DNA from 3 places in the Streptomyces sp. NPDC005878 genome. Region 3 is predicted to be linked to each of the others. Evidence: riboswitches for the same ligand, from Rfam matches in the RefSeq annotation. Region 3 holds a riboswitch; each other region holds the start of a gene.
What was found. Region 3 has a riboswitch for thiamine pyrophosphate ahead of thiO (glycine oxidase ThiO). Riboswitches for the same ligand answer to the same signal wherever they lie in the genome.
Positions count from the first base shown of each region.

Region 1: linked by a shared signal. The riboswitch ahead of ABZ404_RS37385 (thiamine ABC transporter substrate-binding protein) and the one ahead of thiO (glycine oxidase ThiO) in region 3 are both predicted to bind thiamine pyrophosphate.
Region 2: linked by a shared signal. The riboswitch ahead of thiC (phosphomethylpyrimidine synthase ThiC) and the one ahead of thiO (glycine oxidase ThiO) in region 3 are both predicted to bind thiamine pyrophosphate.

Region 1 is NZ_JBEXWK010000044.1:21,461-26,166, forward strand. It holds gene frr (ribosome recycling factor) at 1-47, shown strand, start outside; gene ABZ404_RS37375 (phosphatidate cytidylyltransferase) at 47-1,168, shown strand; gene rlmN (23S rRNA (adenine(2503)-C(2))-methyltransferase RlmN) at 1,271-2,377, shown strand; TPP riboswitch at 2,410-2,519, shown strand; gene ABZ404_RS37385 (thiamine ABC transporter substrate-binding protein) at 2,596-3,693, shown strand; gene ABZ404_RS37390 (iron ABC transporter permease) at 3,747-4,706, shown strand, end outside.
Region 2 is NZ_JBEXWK010000010.1:168,224-172,929, reverse strand. It holds gene ABZ404_RS18035 (DUF5326 family protein) at 1-3, shown strand, start outside; gene ABZ404_RS18030 (helix-turn-helix domain-containing protein) at 192-962, shown strand; gene ABZ404_RS18025 (SsgA family sporulation/cell division regulator) at 1,061-1,495, shown strand; gene ABZ404_RS18020 (YibE/F family protein) at 1,520-2,845, opposite strand; TPP riboswitch at 2,917-3,051, shown strand; gene thiC (phosphomethylpyrimidine synthase ThiC) at 3,044-4,706, shown strand, end outside.
Region 3 is NZ_JBEXWK010000007.1:4,853-9,558, reverse strand. It holds gene ABZ404_RS13715 (Rv2175c family DNA-binding protein) at 1-62, opposite strand, end outside; gene ABZ404_RS13710 (FAD-dependent oxidoreductase) at 106-1,269, opposite strand; TPP riboswitch at 1,466-1,579, shown strand; gene thiO (glycine oxidase ThiO) at 1,577-2,773, shown strand; gene thiS (sulfur carrier protein ThiS) at 2,770-2,985, shown strand; gene ABZ404_RS13695 (thiazole synthase) at 2,988-3,782, shown strand; gene pknB (Stk1 family PASTA domain-containing Ser/Thr kinase) at 4,214-4,706, shown strand, end outside.

The DNA.
Region 1 (4,706 bases), on a different contig from region 3:
TGGACGAGCTGCTCAAGCACAAGGAAGCAGAGCTGCTAGAGGTCTGATGAACGACTCTTCCTGGGGGGCTCCGCCGCGACCCGAGCACTGGGGGCCACCCGTCCAGGGGCCTTCCCAGGAGGTGCCTTCGGCGGGGGCTGCCTACGATGCGTATGACGCCCCGTCCCGGACACAGCCCATGCCCGCAGTGACCGACGGCGTGGGCACAGACGCCGTGGTCCGCGAAGAACGTGACCGGGGGACCGCTCGGGTGAGCGGCCCCCTGTTCCGCGAAGAGACGCCGCAGGAGCCCATGCCCAGCTCGGTACCACCTTCGACTCCGCCGCAGCCGCAGCGGCCCGCGCAGCCGGAGAAGAAGCGGGCGGGGCGCGACCTGCGGGCCGCGATAGGGGTCGGCGTCGGGCTCGGCGCGGTCATCCTGGCGTCGCTGTTCGTCGTCAAGGCCGTCTTCGTCGGTGTGGTCGCGGTGGCGGTCGTCGTCGGCCTGTGGGAGCTGGCCTCCCGGCTGGACGAGCGCAAGGGCATCAAGGTGCCGCTCGTGCCGCTCGCGGTGGGCGGCGCGGCGATGGTCGTCGCCGGCTACGCGCGCGGTGCCGAGGGTGCCTGGGTGGCGATGGCGCTGACCTCGCTCGCGGTGCTGGTCTGGCGGATGACGGAGAAGCCCGAGGGCTATCTCCGGGATGTCACCGCCGGGGTCTTCGCCGCGTTCTACGTGCCGTTCCTGGCCACGTTCGTCGCGATGATGCTGGCCGCCGACGACGGGCCGTGGCGGGTGTTCGTCTTCCTGCTGCTGACCGTGGTCAGCGACACCGGCGCGTACGCGATCGGCTGGCGGTTCGGCAAGACGAAGCTGGCGCCGCGCATCAGTCCCGGAAAGACCCGTGAGGGTCTGGTGGGCGCGGTGACGTTCGCGATGGCGGCGGGCGCGGTGTGCGTGCAGTTCCTCATCGACGACGGCCAGTGGTGGCAGGGCCTGCTGCTCGGTCTCGCGGTCGCGGCGAGCGCCACGCTCGGCGACCTCGGCGAGTCGATGATCAAGCGGGACCTCGGCATCAAGGACATGGGCACGCTGCTGCCGGGCCACGGCGGCATCATGGACCGGCTGGACTCGCTGCTGCCCACGGCGCCGGTGGTGTGGCTGCTGCTCGTCGCCTTCGTCGGCAGCTGAAAAGTCCGCAGGGAAGGCTCTGACCTGCGTGTTCATCGGTCGGGGCTCGTTGTCCACAGGACGGCGGGCCCCTTTCCGTATGTCTGAGACACTTGAGGGACCATGCCGAAGCCCGGAGAACTCACTTTCGTCGCCCCCCGCGGAGCCAAGAAGCCGCCGCGGCACCTCGCCGACCTCTCGCCCGCCGAGCGGAAAGAGGCTGTCGCCGCGATCGGCGAGAAGCCGTTCCGCGCCAAGCAGCTCTCGCAGCACTACTTCGCGCGGTACGCGCACGACCCGGCCCAGTGGACGGACATCCCCGCGGCGGCGCGCACCCGCCTCCAGGAGGAGCTGCTGCCGGACCTGATGTCGGTCGTGCGGCACATCTCGTGCGACGACGACACCACCCGCAAGACGCTGTGGCGCCTGCGCGACGGGACGCTGGTGGAGTCGGTCCTGATGCGCTACCCCGACCGGGTGACCATGTGCATCTCCTCGCAGGCCGGCTGCGGCATGAACTGCCCGTTCTGCGCGACCGGCCAGGCGGGCCTGGACCGCAACCTGTCGACCGCGGAGATCGTGCACCAGATCGTCGACGGCATGCGCGCGCTGCGCGACGGCGAGGTCCCCGGCGGCCCCGCCCGGCTGTCGAACATCGTCTTCATGGGCATGGGCGAGCCGCTCGCCAACTACAAGCGGGTCGTCGGCGCCATCCGCCGCCTCACCGACCCCGAGCCCGACGGCCTGGGCCTGTCCCAGCGCGGCATCACCGTCTCCACCGTCGGCCTGGTCCCCGCCATGCACCGCTTCGCCGACGAGGGCTTCAAGTGCCGTCTCGCCGTCTCGCTGCACGCGCCGGACGACGAGCTGCGCGACACGCTCGTGCCCGTCAACACCCGCTGGAAGGTCCGCGAGGTCCTGGACGCGGCGTGGGAGTACGCGGAGAAGTCCGGCCGCCGCATCTCGATCGAGTACGCGCTGATCCGCGACATCAACGACCAGGCCTGGCGCGGTGACCTGCTCGGCCGCCTCCTCAAGGGCAAGCGCGTCCACGTCAACCTGATCCCGCTGAACCCGACGCCGGGCTCGAAGTGGACCGCCTCGCGCCCCGAGGACGAGAAGGCGTTCGTCGAGGCCATCGCGGCCCACGGGGTGCCCGTCACCGTCCGGGACACCCGTGGCCAGGAGATCGACGGAGCGTGCGGACAGCTCGCCGCCTCCGAGAGGTAGTCTGAGCCCGAAAACCGCAGAGCTCGACATCTGTATTCCGACAGGGGAGCGCCACAGCGCTGAGAGTGCGACACCGTCAGGTCGCAGACCCTCTGAACCTCGCCCAGGTCATTCTGGGTAGGAAGTTCGGTCATCACTCAAGCTGTTGCGCCCCGCTCGCCGCCGCCCGGCGGGCGGGGCCGCGTCTCTTCCTGGTCACTCCAGGAGGAATCACCACCATGCGCAGTACGAAGAAGATGGCGGCCGCCGCGCTCGCCGCCGCCCTCGGCGTCAGCACGCTCGCCGCGTGCGGCGGCAAGGACGACGACAGCACCAAGACCGGCGGCTCCACCCAGTCCAAGACCGTCACCCTGGTCAGCCACGACTCGTTCGCCGCCTCCGACGCGGTGCTCAAGGAGTTCACCGCCAGGACCGGCTACACGGTCAAGGTCCTCAAGAGCGGCGACGCGGGCGCGGCCCTCAACCAGGAGATCCTCACCAAGGGCTCCCCGCGCGGCGACGTGTTCTTCGGCGTCGACAACACCCTGCTCTCGCGCGCCCTCGACCACCAGGTCTTCACCCCGTACGAGGCGAAGGGCCTCGCCGCCGTCCCCGCGGCCGTCCAGCTCGACAAGGACAAGCACCGCGTCACCCCGGTCGACACCGGCGACATCTGCGTCAACTACGACAAGAAGTACTTCGCGGACAAGAAGCTGGCTCCGCCGAGCACCTTCGCCGACCTGATCAAGCCCGCGTACAAGGACCTGCTGGTCACCGAGAACGCGGCGACCTCCTCGCCCGGCCTCGGCTTCCTGCTCGGCAGCGCCGCCCAGTACGGCGACGAGGGCTGGCAGGACTACTGGAAGAAGCTCAAGGACAACGGCGTCAAGGTCGTCGACGGCTGGGAGCAGGCCTACAACCAGGACTTCTCCGGCTCCGCCGGCGGCCACAAGGCCAAGGGCGACCGCCCGTTGGTCGTCTCCTACGCCTCCAGCCCGCCCGTCGAGGTCCTCTACGCCAAGCCGCAGCCCACCGACGCCCCCACCGGCGTCGCCACCGGCACCTGCTTCCGCCAGACCGAGTTCGCCGGACTCCTCAAGGGCGCCAGGAACGAGGCCGGCGGCAAGGCGTTCCTGGACTTCCTGATCTCCAAGAAGTTCCAGGAGGACATGCCGCTCACCATGTTCGTGAACCCGGTCCTGAAGGACGCCGCGCTGCCCGAACTGTTCACCCGGTTCGGCGCCAAGGTCACCGAGACGCACGACGTCGCTCCGGAGAAGATCTCCAAGAACCGTGAGCAGTGGGTCAAGACGTGGTCCTCGCTCGTGCTGAAGTAAGCCGCGCGCCCCGGGTGGGGAAGGCGCGCGCGCACGCGGTGCGGCTCGGCCTGATGGCCCTGCCGCTCGCGTTCTTCGGGCTCTTCTTCGCCTGGCCCGTGGCCGCGATCGTCGGCCGCGGGCTGCGCGTCGACGGCGTCTGGCAGCTCGGCCGGATCGGCGAGGTGATCACCGACCCCGACATCGGGCAGGTGCTGTGGTTCACCACCTGGCAGGCGCTCGCCTCCACCGCCCTCACCCTGCTGATCGCGCTGCCCGGCGCCTACGTCTTCGCCCGCCTGGACTTCCCCGGCCGCCAGCTGCTGCGGGCCGTGGTCACTGTCCCCTTCGTGCTGCCCACCGTCGTCGTCGGCACCGCCTTCCTCGCCCTGCTCGGCCGCGGCGGGCTGCTGGACGAGCTGTGGGGCGTACGGCTGGACACCACGGTGTGGGCGATCCTGCTCGCCCACGTCTTCTTCAACTACGCCGTCGTCGTCCGGACGGTCGGCGGCCTGTGGGCCCAGCTCGACCCGCGCCAGGAGGAGGCCGCCCGGGTCCTCGGAGCCTCCCGCCTCGCGGCCTGGCGCACGGTGACCCTGCCCGCCCTCGGGCCCGCCGTCGCCGCGGCCGCCCTGATGGTCTTCCTCTTCACCTTCACCTCCTTCGGCGTCGTCCAGATCCTCGGCGGCCCCACCTTCTCCACCCTCGAAGTGGAGATCTACCGCCAGACCGCCGACCTCCTCGACCTGCCGACCGCCGCCGTCCTCACCCTCGTCCAGTTCGCCGCGGTCGGCGCGGTCCTCGCCGTGCACGCCTGGACCGTACGGCGGCGCGAAAGCGCCCTGAAGCTCGTCGACCCCGCACACACCGCCCGCCGCCCGCGCGGCGCGGCCCAGTGGACGCTGCTCGCGGCGGTGCTCGCCGTGGTGGCCCTGCTGATCCTGCTGCCGCTCGGCGTGCTCGTCGCCCGCTCCCTCGACACCCCCGACGGCTACGGCTTCGGCTACTTCCGCTCGCTCCGGACCGTCGGCGAG
Region 2 (4,706 bases), on a different contig from region 3:
TAGAAGGCGGCGCGCGTGCGGGACGGGTGCGGTCCCGCGACGGCACGGCACTCGTACAGAACGTCACGGGATTAGCCCGGCTGAGGGACGTCGAAGCCAAACCCCTCATGGCGCCGGAGGCGGCCGTTAAGGTGAAAACCTCTGCTGCCTCGGGCGGGCTCCTTGCCCGTCAGCACGCCTGGGGGTGACCTGTGGCCACGGCTGCGAACGCCGGTGTCCCTACCCTGATCGGTTCGGTCCAGCGGGCGCTGCGCCTGCTGGAGGCCGTGGGAGCCCATGCGGACGGCGCTCCTGCCAAACAGCTGGCCCGGGAGGCCGGGCTGCCGCTCCCCACCGCCTACCACCTGCTGCGCACCCTCACCCACGAGGGCTATCTGCGCCGGGAGAACGGTGTGTTCGTCTTCGGTGAGGCGGCCGAGCGGCTGGCGAGCGGCGGAGCCCAGCAGAATCGTCGCACCAAGATCAGCCGGTCTCTGGCGGAGTGGCGGGATGCCATCGGGGTCCCGGTCTACTTCGCGGTCTACCGCGAGGGGGAGATCGAGATCGCCGGAGTGGCCGACACGCCGTCGGCCCCGGCCGTGGAGGAGTGGGCCGACTTCCGCGAGACGGGACACGCGCACGCCATCGGCCAGTGCCTGCTCGGCCAGCTGGACGAGAAGGCCCGCGAGGACCACCTGGACCGACACCCCGTCCGCTCGATCACGCCCTACTCCGTACGGGACCGACGCGCCCTGCTGGACCGCCTCGCGGCTACGGAGCGTAGGCAACCGGTGGTCGAAAGACAGGAGTATGCCCTCGGCACAGTCTGTGCCGCGATCCCCATCACGGCGGGGTCCCTGGCCGCCACGATGGCCATCTCCCTACCGCTTCACCAGCAAGAACGACTCATTCCAGCCATCGAGCAGCTCCGCGGCGAAGTGGGTCGCCTGCTCAGTTCCCTCGCGTTCTCTATCAGTATCTGAAAACTCACTCCTTGTGATCTCGTAGTGCTTCCAGCACGATGGCGTCACGAGGGCCAGGACGGTCATTACTGGCCATTTCAGCTACAGCGGGGTAGACGATGCGTGAGGTCCTGGCAGAGGTCATGATGAGCTTCCTCGTCTCCGAGGAGCTCTCCTTCAGGATCCCGGTGGAACTCACCTACCGCGCCGACGATCCGTACGCGGTCCGTATGACCTTCCACCTCCCCGGCGACGAACCCGTGACGTGGACGTTCGGGCGGGAACTCCTGCTGGACGGCATCAACAGCCCCACCGGTGACGGCGATGTGCACATCGCGCCCGCGAGGGCCGAGGAGCTCCGCGATGTCCACATCCGCCTCCAGGTGGGCGGCGAACAGGCGAGCTTCCGGGCCGGGGCCGGTCCGCTGGTGGCCTTCCTCGACCGCACCGACAAACTCGTCCCGCTCGGACAGGAGCGCGCACTCGGCGACTTCGACGGGCATCTGGACGAGGCGCTGGGACGGATCCTGGCCGAGGAGCAGAACGCGGGCTGAGCTCCCCGCATTTGACGCCCGGGCCTACTTCTTTCGCCGTCGGCCCCGGCCGCCCCGCCCCGCTCCCCGGGTGGCCGCGGCCGGACGGTCGGCGGAGACCACCAGCGCCGCGAGGGCGGTCGTCACCGGAACCGACGCCACCAGACCGATCGAGCCCACCAGCGTCCGGACGATCTCCTCCGCGACCAGTTCACTGTTGGCCACCGTCCCCACGCTGCTCTGCGCGATCGAGAACAGCAGCAGCAGCGGCAGCGCCGCACCCGCGTACGCCAGGACCAGGGTGTTGACCACCGACGCGATGTGGTCGCGCCCGATCCGGATGGCGGCCCTGTACAGCCCGCGCGGGCCCATGCCCGGGTTGGCCTCGTGCAGCTCCCACACCGCCGACGTCTGGGTGACCGTGACATCGTCGAGCACCCCGAGCGAGCCGATGATCACGCCGGCCAGCAGCAGACCCGACATGTCGATGTCCGGATAGAGCCCGTGGATCAGGCCGGTGTTGTCGTCGGTGTTGCCCGTCAGCGAGGCCCAGCCGATGAAGAGCGACCCCAGCAGCCCGATCAGGACGAGCGAGACCAGCGTGCCGAGCACGGCGACCGAGGTACGCGCCGAGAGGCCGTGGCACATGTACAGCGCGATCAGCATGATCGCGCTCGACCCGACCACCGCGACCAGCAGCGGATTGGAGCCCTGGAGGATCGCCGGGAGGATGAACAGCGTCAGCACGGCGAACGAGACGATCAGCGCGACGAGCGCCATCACCCCGCGCAGCCGGCCGACGGCCACCACGACGAGCGCGAAGATGCCCGCCAGCAGCGCCATCGGGAACCGCCGGTTCACATCGGTCACCGAGTACTGGAGGTCGTGCGGGGCGTCGGGGGCGTACGCGACGATCACGCCCTGCCCCTTGTGGAGTTGGCGCGGGGCGTCCGGCTGCACGATCTCGGTGAAGGTACGGCCCTTCTCCTTGCCGCTGGTGACCTCGATGGTCGCCTTGGCGCACTGGCCCTGCCGGGCGCGTCGGCCACCGGAGGGCGAGGCGTCGCCGGGCGGCGGGGCCTGACCCGCGTTGACCGACCGGCAGTCGAGCTTCTGGAGGGCGACGACCTTGGCCTGTTGTGTCTGGCGGTCGAAGCCGACTCCGGTGCGCTGATGGGCGGGGGTACCACCGGGCCACAGCACCGCCAGGCCCACGAGCACCGCGATCGAGAACGGGATCAGCACGGCGGCGATCACCTTGCGCAGATGCTGGGAGACGGGCGTCGCGGGACCGTGGCTGTGCGTGTGCCCATGGCCCTGACCGGGCGGGTGGCCGTGGGAGCCTTCGGGGTGCTGCTCTGCTGACGTCACCGCCCGATCATCGCAACAACGGCGGGGCCCCTCTGTTCAGCGCGCTGGGGATGACGCTAGCGTGGTGGCACCTTTGCACACGCGGGAGCTCGGAGCACCGGGCTGAGAGGGCGCTGAAAGCCGTACGAACCGTACGGAAGCGGCTGCGCCGACCGCCGAACCTGTTACCGGGTAATGCCGGCGTAGGGAGTAGGTCTCATGACCATTCAGGACGCACGCACGCCTGCCTCGAACCAGAACGAGGCTGGGAAGTCCATCGGCTGGCACAAGGGTTACGTCGAGGGCTCGCGCCCCGACCTCCGCGTGCCGGTGCGCCAGGTGCACCTCACCAACGGCAAGGACGTCACGCTGTATGACACGTCCGGGCCGTACACCGACCCGAACATCGAGACGGACGTCCGCCGCGGCCTCGCCCCGCTCCGCGAGAACTGGATCATCGCGCGCGGCGACACCGAGGAGTACGCGGGCCGGCCCGTCCGCCCCGAGGACGACGGCCTCAAGCACACCTCCCCGCGCGGCGGCCTGAAGAACCTCGACGCGGTGTTCCCCGGCCGCCCGCGCCAGCCGCGCCGGGGCCGCGGCGGTCAGGCCGTCACCCAGCTCGCCTACGCCCGCAGGGGCGAGATCACCCCGGAGATGGAGTACGTCGCGATCCGCGAGAACGTCTCCCCCGAGGTCGTCCGCGAGGAGATCGCGGCCGGGCGGGCGGTGCTCCCCGCCAACGTCAACCACCCCGAGATCGAGCCGATGATCATCGGCAAGCGATTCCTGGTGAAGGTCAACGCCAACATCGGCAACTCCGCCGTGACCTCCTCCATCGAGGAGGAGGTGGACAAGATGACCTGGGCCACCCGCTGGGGCGCCGACACCGTCATGGACCTCTCCACCGGCCGCAACATCCACACCACCCGTGAGTGGGTGCTGCGCAACTCCCCCGTTCCCATCGGCACGGTGCCGCTCTATCAGGCGCTGGAGAAGGTCGACGGCCGCGCCGAGGAGCTGACCTGGGAGATCTACAAGGACACGGTCATCGAGCAGGCCGAGCAGGGCGTCGACTACATGACGGTCCACGCCGGTGTGCTCCTGCGGTACGTCCCCCTCACCGCCCGCCGCAAGACCGGCATCGTCTCGCGCGGCGGCTCGATCATGGCGGCGTGGTGCCTGGCGCACCACAAGGAGTCGTTCCTGTACGAGAACTTCGAGGAGCTCTGCGAGATCCTCGCGGCGTACGACGTCACGTACTCCCTGGGCGACGGTCTGCGTCCGGGCTCCATCGCGGACGCCAACGACGAGGCGCAGTTCGCCGAGCTGCGCACCCTCGGTGAGCTCAACACGATCGCCAAGCGCCACAACGTCCAGACGATGATCGAGGGCCCGGGCCACGTCCCGATGCACAAGATCAAGGAGAACATCGACCTCCAGCAGGAGATCTGCGAAGAGGCGCCGTTCTACACGCTGGGCCCGCTGACCACGGACGTCGCCCCCGCGTACGACCACATCACCTCGGGCATCGGTGCCGCGATGATCGCCTGGTGGGGCACCGCGATGCTCTGCTACGTCACGCCCAAGGAGCACCTGGGCCTGCCCAACCGCGACGACGTGAAGACGGGCGTCATCACCTACAAGATCGCGGCCCACGCGGCCGACCTCGCCAAGGGGCACCCGGGCGCGCAGGACTGGGACGACGCGCTCTCCGACGCCCGCTTCGAGTTCCGCTGGGAAGACCAGTTCAACCTGGCTCTCGACCCGGACACGGCGCGGGAGTTCCACGACGAGACGCTGCCCGCCGAGCCGGCGAAGACCGCGCACTTCTGCTCGATGTGCGGGCCGAAGTTCTGCTCGATGAAGATCTCGCAGGACA
Region 3 (4,706 bases):
ATGTCGGGGAGGTGGAGCCAGGCGGGGACGAGTGCATCGGTTTTCGCGTCAATCTCGGTCACGGGACAAGCGTGCCATCCCGGACTGACACTCGGTAGCCGGAGGTCAGCCGAGTGCCGCCTTGAGGGGGACGGACGGGTCGGCGGCGCGGACCGGATCCAGCCTCGCACCTGCCTCGATGAGCTTGCGGCCCTGCGCCAGATCGCGCGGTCGGCCGACGGCCAGGAGGGCGACGAGCACGTCCTCGCGCAGCCAGCAGACCGACCAGGCGGCGCCCGCCGGGTCCCCCCGCCACAGCAGCCGGTCGGCCCCGCCGTGGTGACCGGCGTACTGCACGAACCTGCCGAACTGCTCGGACCAGAAGTAGGGCACCGGGTCGTACGGGAGGACCGCCTCGCCGATGATGTCCGCGGCCACCGTGCGCGGCCCCTGGAGGGCGTTGTCCCAGTGGTGGATGAGCAGCCGCTCGCCGTACCGGCCCGAGGGGAAGGAAGCGCAGTCGCCGACCGCGTAGACGTCCGGCAGGGAGGTGCGCAGCCGGTCGTCGGCGGTGACCGCGCCCTCCGCCCCGCGCTCGATGCCGGTGCCCGCCAGCCAGTCGGTGGTGGGCCGGGCGCCGATGCCGACGACGACCGCGTCGGCGGGCAGCCTGCGGCCGTCAGCGAGGACGACGGCCCCGGGCTCGACGGCCGCCACGCGCGCGTGGGTGAGCAGTTCCGCGCCGCTCTCCGCGTACCAGGCGGCCATCGGCTCGGTGACCTCGGCAGGCAGCGCGCCCGCGAGCGGGCGGTCCGCGGCCTCGACGACGGTGACCGCGCAGCCCGCCTCGCGCGCGGCCGTGGCGAACTCGGCGCCGATCCAGCCCGCCCCGACGACCACGACGCGCCGCTGCGCGCCGAGCACCGCCCGCAGCCGTCCCGCGTCGTCGAGGGTGCGCAGCAGATGGACGTCCGGAAGGTCCTCGATGCCGGGCAGGGTGAGGGGTTCGGCGCCGGAGGCGATCACCAGCGCGTCGTACGGGACGGGCCCGGCCGCGGTGTCGACCTCGTGCTCACGCGCGCGTACGCCGGTGACCGGCTCGCCCAGGCGCAGCTCCACGCCGAGGCCCTCGAAGTCCACCTCGAAGGCCGAGCTCTCGGCCTTGCCGAGCAGCACCGCCTTGGAGAGCGGGGGCCGGTCGTAGGGCTGGTGGGGTTCGGCGCCGATGAGGGTGATCCGGCCGGGGAAGCCCTGTTCGCGCAGGGCCACCGCGGTCTGGACCCCGGCCATGCCCGCGCCGACGACCACCACGTGCCGCTGTTCCGCATGCGTCTGCTGTTCGCTCACCCGATCACCATAAACAGCTGACGAATCGTCAGACAGCCCGGCCCGGACGCTCCCTACTGCCGATGGGCCGCTGGGGTTAGTCTGGCCGACGTACCGTCCGCGCTCCGAGGCCCCGGCCCCGGGACGCGCGGCGGCACGACAACCATCTCGCGGGAGCCCGGACGCACCGGGCTGAGAGGGAGGCTGCGGCGGCCTCCGACCGTACGAACCTGATCCGGGTCATGCCGGCGAAGGGAGGGGCTGGACGCCCATGCATTCATCCCGAAAAGGGGCAGTTCCCCACGGGTCGGACGTGCTGGTGATCGGTGGCGGCATCATCGGCCTCGTCACGGCCTGGCGGGCCGCGCGGCAAGGTATGCGCACCGCGCTCGCCGACCCCGCGCCCGGCGGCGGCGCCGCCCAGGTCGCGGCCGGCATGCTCGCCGCCGTCACCGAGCTCCACTACGGCGAGGAGACCCTCCTCGGCCTCAACCTGGCCTCCGCCCGGCGCTACCCGGACTTCGTGGCCGAGCTGGAGGAGGCGAGCGGCCTCACCACCGGCTACCGCGCCTGCGGCACCCTCGCGGTCGCCCTGGACGCCGACGACCGCGCCCATCTGCGCGAGCTGCACGCGCTCCAGCAGCGCCTCGGGCTCGACTCCCAGTGGCTCACCGGGCGCGAGTGCCGCCGCCTGGAGCCGATGCTGGCGCCCGGGGTGCGCGGCGGTCTGCGGGTCGACGGCGACCACCAGATCGACCCGCGCCGCCTCGCCAGGGCCCTTCTGGCGGCCTGCGAGCGGGCCGGGGTGGAGTTCCACCACGGCCGGGCCGAACGGCTCTCGGTGGTCCGCGAGCGGGCCGCGGGGGCGGTCCTGGCCGACGGCACCGCGCTCGCCGCCGACCAGGTCGTCCTCGCGGGCGGCAGCCTCAGCGCCCGGCTCGCCGGGCTCCCGGACGAGGTGCGCCCTCCCGTACGCCCGGTCAAGGGCCAGGTGCTGCGGCTGACCGTGCCGCCCGCGTACGCCCCGTTCCTGTCCCGCACGGTCCGCGCGGTGGTCCGCGGCAGCCACGTCTACCTGGTGCCGCGCGCCGACGGCGAGCTCGTGGTCGGCGCCACCAGCGAGGAGCTGGGCTGGGACACCACCGTCACCGCCGGCGGCGTCTACGAACTGCTGCGCGACGCGCACGAGCTGGTGCCCGGCATCACCGAGCTCCCGCTCACCGAGACCCGCGCCGGGCTGCGCCCCGGCTCCCCCGACAACGCGCCGCTGCTCGGCCCGACCGCGCTGCCCGGTCTGCACCTGGCCACCGGCCACTACCGCAACGGGGTGCTGCTCACCCCCGTCACCGGCGACGCCCTGGCGCACGCGCTGGCCACCGGCGAACTGCCCGCCGAGGCGCGCCCCTTCACCCCCGGCCGTTTCACCTCCGCCCCGGCGGAGTCCGTACCGCAGGAGCTGACCGTATGACCGCCTCCTTGACGACCGTGTCCGTGAACGGCGAGGCGCGCGACCTCGCCGCCGGCACCACCCTCGACGTCCTCGTCTCCACGTTGACGCCCGCGCCCGCCGGGGTCGCCGCCGCCGTCAACGAGACGGTGGTGCCGCGCGGCCGGTGGGCCGCGACCACGCTCGGCGACGGTGACCGCGTCGAGGTCCTGACCGCCGTGCAGGGGGGCTGACCATGGCCGACGACCTGTTCTCCCTCGGCGGTACGACCTTCACCTCGCGGCTGATCATGGGCACCGGCGGGGCGCCGAGCCTGGACGTCCTGGAGCGCTCGCTCGCCGCCTCCGGCACGGAGCTGACGACCGTCGCGATGCGCCGCCTCGACCCGACCGTGCAGGGCTCGGTCCTGTCCGTCCTGGAGAAGCTCGGCATCTCCGTCCTGCCGAACACGGCCGGCTGCTTCACCGCCGGGGAGGCGGTCCTCACCGCCCGCCTCGCGCGCGAGGCGCTCGGCACGGACTGGGTGAAGCTGGAGGTGGTCGCCGACGAGCGCACCCTGCTGCCCGATCCGGTCGAGCTGCTCGACGCGGCGGAAGTGCTGGTCGACGACGGATTCACGGTGCTGCCGTACACCAGCGACGACCCGGTGCTGGCCCGGCGGCTGGAGGACGTGGGGTGCGCGGCGATCATGCCGCTGGGCTCCCCCATCGGCTCCGGGCTGGGCATCCGCAACCCGCACAACTTCGAGCTGATCGTGGACCGCGCCACCGTCCCGGTCATCCTGGACGCGGGCGCGGGCACGGCCTCCGACGCGGCGCTCGCCATGGAGCTGGGGTGCTCGGCGGTGATGCTCGCCTCGGCGGTCACGCGCGCGCAGGAGCCGGTGCTGATGGCGGAGGCGATGCGGTACGCGGTGGAGGCGGGGCGCCTGGCGTACCGGGCGGGCCGCATCCCCCGCCGCCACTTCGCCGAGGCGTCGTCACCACGCGAGGGCCGAGCGGCCCTGGACCCGGAACGCCCGGCGTTCTGAGGGGGCGCCTGGCGGCGGGCCGGGCCAGGTGGGGTGCGCTCGGCTGCGGGGCGGTCCTGGGTCGCTGTTCGTGTGCCCGCAGCGGGTGGTTGCTCACGCGGTTCCCCGCGCCCCTTGGGGTGGGGTGCCTGCGGGGCGGGGGGCTGCGGGGCGGGTGGGGCGCGTTCTCGTCTGCGGGCCGGTGGGGGCTGGTCGCGCAGTTCCCCGCGCCCCTGAGAGGGCCCTGCGGGCCCATCGGGTGGCCCGACCGCCGCCGAGGATTCACCCCGGCCACCCCAGGGGCGCGGGGAACTGCGCGAGCAACCCCCCACCACCCGCAGACGAAGACCACCCCCCCCACCCCACCCCCCACGTCACAGCTCCGCTTCAGTCCCGCCCCACCCCCACCCGGGACGGCAGGGGTGTCCGAGGCCGCTCGTAGACTCTGCTGCGTGGATACGACCCTTCAGGACCCGCTCGTCGGGCAGGTGCTCGACAGCCGCTACCGCGTCGAGGCACGCATCGCCGTCGGCGGTATGGCCACGGTCTACCGGGCCGTCGACACCCGGCTCGACCGGGTGCTCGCCCTCAAGGTGATGCACCCGGCCCTCGCCGCCGACGGCTCGTTCGTGGAGCGGTTCATCCGCGAGGCCAAGTCCGTCGCCCGGCTCGCCCACCCCAACGTGGTCGGCGTCTTCGACCAGGGCACCGACGGCGGATACGTCTACCTGGCGATGGAGTACGTGGCGGGCTGCACCCTGCGCGACGTGCTGCGCGAGCGCGGCGCCCTCCAGCCCCGGGCCGCCCTGGACATCCTGGAGCCGGTCCTGGCCGCGCTCGGCGCGGCCCACCGCGCCGGCTTCGTCCACCGGGACATGAAGCCGGAGAACGTGCTGATAGGGGACGACGGCCGGGTCAAGGTCGCCGACTTCGGCCTGGTCAGGG